Regions from separate parts of the Bacillus sp. TL12 genome, predicted to be linked through region 2. Evidence: a T-box and tRNA genes for the amino acid it is inferred to sense, from the RefSeq annotation. Region 2 holds a T-box; the other holds one or more tRNA genes.
What was found. The T-box of region 2 lies ahead of LOK41_RS01775 (valine--tRNA ligase). A T-box ahead of a tRNA ligase gene usually reads a tRNA of that ligase, here a tRNA-Val.

Region 1 (3,434 bases), on a different contig from region 2:
CCATTAATAAAATAGCAGTCAATACCTTCGTCATACTTGCTGGAAATGCATGTTGATATGCATTTTTGTCGTACAACACATCCCCCGTTTTTGCATCGATTGAAACTGCAAACTGACCAAATACATTTGGACCTTGGCCTAGTGCCGGCACTGGTGCGGTGCTAGTTTCAGCGTACAATGTCATAGGTGTTAAAAAGAATAAACAAATAACCATCATAAAAACCGGAATTTTCTTACAATTAACCATGTGACTCTCCCTTTCTATTTTCTTTTTCACCGTATGTACTAACTCTACCAATCCGGCATACAATTGGAATTAAAATGGAAAAATTATTACCATTTTTCACTATATCATAATTTTACAAGAAAGGACATAATCATACGTATAAAAATAAGAAGGACTCATTCTTTCTTATCCTTCTCATCAGCTAATAAATCTATTAAATTATTCCCAGCTTCCTCTTCTGTAATTTCATCAGTCATTCCCATAAAGGACCAGCCCTTTAAATCTACCCATTTAATAAACTCATCTAAAAACTCATCATGAGAAACATCCACATCAAGAATCGCACCATTTATCGAAATTGTTCTATTTCTAGGTACACGCATCTTGAAAGTTTTTCTTACCATTCGTATATGCTCCTTTAATCTATGGCTATTTATAAATCTATTCTCTATTTCTGTTATATACTATTTCTATGACATTGTAAAAAGAATATCCTACCAAAACAACTATAAAGTAACTATTTATTTACTATGTTGCTTAATATAATCATCATAAGTAGGTATTTCACTCGCATTACCAGCACCCGCTTTTGCGCTATTAAACACATCTTTCTCTTTCAATCTGTTTTGTTCGATATCAAGATCATGTAAAATACGATGAACATATAGTAAAGCTGTTGTATCGTGATTTTGAACTGAAATATCAAGCAATTTTCTAGCTCGCTCCAAATCTTCTTTCAAATCCCCTTTACATAAAGAAACCGTTTCTTTTAACGTTGTATCAATTAATTTGAATCCCGATTCATTTTTCCCCCAAGCTGGAGCACCCATTTTCTCAAAATCCTCATACCTTTCCCAACCTGTAATCGTATTTAAATCACTATGTATTTCTCTTATCTTCATTCCAATATCTTTTGATTTATCTACCTTTTTCACTGTCTCAGTTTTTTTAACATTCGTTTCTTGTTTATCTGTTTTATGAAACCACATAATGCCGCCTAGTATAACTCCCAATAAAACAAGGCCTCCCATAACAAAACCAATCACTTTTTTAAGCATTGTGACACTCTCCTTTTATTTATAGATTATAAGCTTATATCGATATTTTAAGTTAAACAGATATATATTATTCACAATAATACTGTATTACCTTTTCACATGTAATACATATAAACTTCTATCTGATTTCATTTAAACACTTGCAACGATTACTTCTAAAAAAACATATTCTATAAATCTTTCTGCCTTCTACCCCGTCCAACCTTTCCATATACACCTCATTTCCAACTAGTATATAACAGTTTAAATATTGCAATTAAAAACTATTGTAATGTGACACTTAGTTATGTATAATCAACTTAACAGAATTATCAGACATAAAATAACATCAATATTTATTACGATCCCGTAGCTCAGCAGGGAGAGCGCCACCTTGACAGGGTGGAGGTCGCTGGTTCGAGCCCAGTCGGGATCATATCGAAACCCCTTGATATTCAAGGGGTTTTCTTATGTATAACAGTTTATTCAAAGTGCTGAAACAGCACTTTTTGGGCAGAAATGGGGCAGAAAAAATTACCCACCTTTATATTATTCAAAAAGTATATTATTTAATTCCTTTATTATATCGCCTAAGTATCTAAAAAAATTTTGATTTCTAAATGACCTCTCAAATCTTTCTCTAGCAATCCTACCTTTTTTCATCCGCGAAAACTTAAAAAGATTTATCTAAACACCAATAAATATCACAATAATTGTAAACTCCATATTCCTATCTCCTTTACATTCTAATATCTAATATCAGATAATATATACAATCTAATACTATTAAGGAGAGTTTCATCAATGATACGTTGTATAACTAATGATAAAGAAGTCTTATATGCATCTAAATGTGATGAAAAAACGACCAGAAAATTATCAAGAGCAGGAAGTCTATTATGTCCAAACTGTAAAAATATCGTTCGTTTTAATAAAGGTAATCAAAAGCGCCCTTATTTTTCACATGTTCCAGATACAGATTGTGTGGTAACAAATTACGAGAATGAAACCAAAGAACATATTTTAGGTAAAGAATTACTATTTAAATGGCTTCAAAATAAGTTTCCAAATGCAAACATAGAATTGGAAGTTTATATCCCAGAAACGAAACAAATTGCAGATATCTTATTGACTCATTCAATAGAGGAAACGGCAAAAGAAGCACGTTGGGCTTTTGAATTTCAGCATAGCCCTTTACAAAGTAGAGAATGGGAAGAAAGACATAATCTATACCAATCTGCTAATATACATGATTTTTGGATATTAGATGCTGGGGCATTCTTGAAATACTCAAAAGCAAAAGGTGCTGAGAACGCTCGTTTACGTCATGATTTAGAGACTTCAATTTTTAAGAATACTGGTTTCTGCTATTTTTTAAATCTTGAGACACAAGAAATGATAATTGACTTCTCATTTCAAAAGAAAAAAATATTTCAAGATGTTAGAGGAAAACGTTTCCCTAATGAATATACATTTCATAAGCCAATTGCACATACTTGCAATTTAAATGAGATATTATTTAGTTACAATTCAGAATTTAATTATAGTGCTATGGCTTATGAAAATATCAAAAAAGAAGCTTCCGAAAAAGTAGATTTGCAAATCAAGCGTTTCCAGAGAGTGAAAGAAGAAAAGTTAGAAGCAGAACTTCAACAAAGAGCCTTAGAGAAAATAACATATGCACAGAGATTATATGGAGAAGACTTTAAAACATTAGTTTCCTCATTTATGAAGAGAAATAAAGAAAAAGTAAAAGAAGATGTTCGTAAATTGTCTGAAGAAGAATTTTTTTCTACATACGATGAGTATCTCCAGAAAATCCAGAGTAATAATACCGAAGTTGAACATTGGAAAAACACAGACAATATTAATAAAAAAATTTTATACCTTCAGCATAGTGCAGAATTAACATATGAAATTGCTTTCTTAGAGAAACAAGGAGAACGTTCCCTTGAGAACTATCTAACTGAACATTTTTCCAGGGCATTGGATATGGTCAATTACGTCCTTAATAAATATGATAAAATACTCACAACTTTAGAATCTCGGAAACCTGAATTTATGTTAATAAAGTTACGTAAGATTAAATATTTTCTTGATCCGAATAAGAGTAACCCCACAAAATTTGATTATGCATACAGATATTTTCAATGCGAATCAAAAGAACAGAT
Region 2 (3,434 bases):
TTCACCGAATTCATATTTATCCATGTTACGCGTTACACTTTCAATTGTTTCATTTAAACGAGTTAAAATCCACTTATCTGCAACTGATTTTTCACCAGTTAAATCAATATCTTCGTATTGCATATCTTCCATGTTCATTAATACAAAACGAGATGCATTCCAAATTTTATTAATGAAGTTCCAAGTAGATTCTACTTTCTCCATGCTAAAACGTAAATCTTGACCTGGTGCACTTCCTGTTGATAAGAAGAAGCGCATTGCATCTGCACCGTATTTCTCGATAACTTCCATTGGATCGATACCGTTACCTAAAGACTTACTCATTTTACGTCCTTGCTCATCACGAACAAGACCATGAATTAATACATCTTTAAATGGACGCTCTCCTGTAAACTCTAAACCTTGGAAAATCATACGCGATACCCAGAAGAAAATAATATCATAGCCCGTTACAAGCGCATCTGTTGAATAGTAGCGTTTGAAGTCTTCATCATTTTCATTTGGCCAACCGAGTGTTGAGAATGGCCATAACGCTGAGCTAAACCATGTATCAAGTACGTCGTTATCTTGGTTCCAGTTTTCGATATCTGCTGGAGCTTCTGTACCTACGTATACTTCACCAGTTTCTTTATGATACCAAGCTGGGATGCGGTGTCCCCACCATAATTGACGAGAAATACACCAATCGTGAATGTTTTCCATCCAACGTAAGTATGTGTTCTCGAAACGTTCTGGTACAAATGTTACTTTTTCTTCTTCTTTTTGTTGCAGAGCAACAGCCTTTTCTGCAAGTGGCGCCATTTTTACGAACCATTGTGTTGATAAGTAAGGCTCAACAACTGCACCGCTACGCTCACTATGACCTACCGCATGCATATGAGGCTCGATTTCTACTAATACACCAGCTTCTTGCAAGTCTTTTACTAACTCTTTACGACATTCGAAACGATCCATACCGTTATACTTACCAGCTTTTTCGTTCATTGTTCCGTCTTCGTTCATTACTAAAATGCGCGGTAAGTCGTGACGGTTACCTACTTCAAAATCATTCGGATCATGAGCTGGTGTGATTTTTACAACACCTGTTCCGAAATCTTTCTCTACATACTCATCAGCAATAATCGGAATTTCACGCTCTACGATTGGAAGTGTAACCGTTTTTCCGATTAAACGCTTGTAACGATCATCTTCTGGATGAACTGCTACCGCTGTATCACCAAGCATTGTTTCTGGACGAGTTGTCGCAAGACGAATGTGACCAGAACCGTCTGTTAATGGGTAATTCATATGGTAGAATGCACCTTGAACATCTTTATGAATTACTTCAATATCAGAAAGGGCGGTGCGTGTTGCAGGGTCCCAGTTAATGATATATTCACCGCGGTAAATTAAACCTTTTTCGTACAATTGAACGAATACTTTATTAACCGCATCTGATAAGCCTTTATCTAATGTGAAACGCTCACGAGTATAATCTAATCCTAGACCAACTTTTCCCCATTGCTCGCGAATATGAGAAGCATATTCTTCTTTCCATTCCCATGCTTTTTCAAGGAATTTCTCACGACCAAGGTCGTAACGTGAAATACCTTCTTCACGAAGTTTCCCTTCTACTTTCGCTTGCGTTGCGATACCCGCATGGTCCATACCAGGAAGCCATAATACATCGTATCCTTGCATACGCTTTGTACGTGTTAAAATATCTTGAAGCGTTGTATCCCAAGCATGACCTAAATGCAATTTACCTGTTACGTTTGGAGGCGGGATTACAATTGTATACGGCTGTTTTTCCGCATCTCCTTTTGCTTCGAAATACTTGCCTTCAAGCCACCATTTATAACGGCCTTCTTCAACGGACATATGATCATATTTAGTTGGTAAATTCTTTTCCGTGTTTGACATTATTTTCCCTCCTTCAAAATAAAAAATGCCCCTCATCCAAAAAAGGACGAGGGACATCGCGGTACCACCTTTATTTACAAACAAATTCAAAATTTGCTTATACTCTTAATTTGATAACGGACAAATCCGTCTTTTCCTAATGCGAATGACTCCGTTCAGAAAAGATGCTCCAGGGCTACCTTCTAACATGACTATCTAGAGAATCTCACAGCCAATGATTCTCCTCTCTGCAGACGTTTAATGTTATACTCTTCCCCTTCAATGCATTTATATAATTGTTATTTATTATATACAATAGTGTAAAAAACGAAACCATATTCGTCAAGATAAAAATATTTTTCAGCAATTTTCTACAATTGATAGATTCCTTATTTTCTCATCATCCAAAAATCAGTGTGTAATCATCAATTAGCGTAAGCATTTTTTATAACCTATGTACGAAAAATAAAAAAAGCAGCACAAGCACCCTAGGTACTTATCCTGCATACTGTATTTCAAGATTAATGTTTATTAAATGCTTTCTGTACGGAGGAATGATTGATTATGCGACGCTACCGACGCACCTACAATTTTTCAGCCCCTTCATGGGTTAGAAATTTACAAACGATATTTTCTGATTTTGCCATTCCACTTACTATTTTCCAAGGAATTCGCACATTACTACTTCCAACCTTCTTAGATTTCATCATCCTTATCATCTTTGTTGTAGCAACAATCCGCTTACATTTTCAGCCGTAGCCTCACGGCAACTTGAGCCTACGGCTATTATTCATTTCCTTGTTGCGCAGCTTGTAATTGTGAAATGAAATATTCTATATTGCTTACAAGCCAATGTGCTTGCTGTAACATTTTCACACCTTGAAGTTCTTTCTTTTCATCCCGTTTCTGCTGTTTGCTTGTATAAGATTGAATTTGTCTAATAAATGGGGACGGATATGTTAGATAAGCAAACATTAGGAGTTGTTCTTCTTTCGTAAACGGAAAATTCTTTTGATACACCTGATACCATTCGAAACGATCGCTTCTTGCAATTGGGTATGTGTTCAATGAGCGGGAATAAAAACGGACAAGATCTTGAACTGGCGTTGCAAATTGTGACTTTTCTAAACTAATAAAATAACCGTTTCGTTCATAATCAAATAAAAAATGATTCATTGATACATTACCATGAATAAAAGAAACGCGTGTTTTTTCTTTCTCTTTCATCGCTTCATGCCACTCCGAAAGCTGTTTCGTGGCAAATTCACGCGCCCTCATCACATGATGAAAATACGTACAGTACTGTAGTTCAAATGGAGACATATACCATTTCGCCTCAGACTCTACAAGGAACTCCTCTAAGAGTTCTCCATCCTTCTCCCAACGATCGGAGATATTTGTATAATGATCCTCTAATGCTTCTTCCGTATACTTCTCTTCTTTTACCGTCCTTTGATGAAGTAGCGCTAGCGTCTGAAACATTTTATGATATTGATCATTGTCCTCTCCATTTCCCTCGGCTCTTTCTAGCCAAGGCATTAAATAATAACTAT

Region 1: it has a tRNA-Val gene. The T-box ahead of LOK41_RS01775 (valine--tRNA ligase) is inferred to sense a tRNA for this amino acid. The anticodon was not compared.

The regions. Positions count from the first base shown of each region.
Region 1 is NZ_JAJJBY010000006.1:114,561-117,994, reverse strand. Features, by position in the region: gene LOK41_RS08070 (D-alanyl-D-alanine carboxypeptidase family protein) at 1-247, opposite strand, end outside; gene LOK41_RS08065 (hypothetical protein) at 403-630, opposite strand; gene LOK41_RS08060 (hypothetical protein) at 748-1,284, opposite strand; tRNA gene LOK41_RS08055 (tRNA-Val) at 1,627-1,699, shown strand; gene LOK41_RS08050 (competence protein CoiA) at 2,068-3,434, shown strand, end outside.
Region 2 is NZ_JAJJBY010000001.1:328,607-332,040, forward strand. Features, by position in the region: gene LOK41_RS01775 (valine--tRNA ligase) at 1-1,902, opposite strand, end outside; T-box leader at 1,942-2,173, opposite strand; gene LOK41_RS01780 (hypothetical protein) at 2,446-2,640, shown strand; gene ysxE (spore coat protein YsxE) at 2,668-3,434, opposite strand, start outside.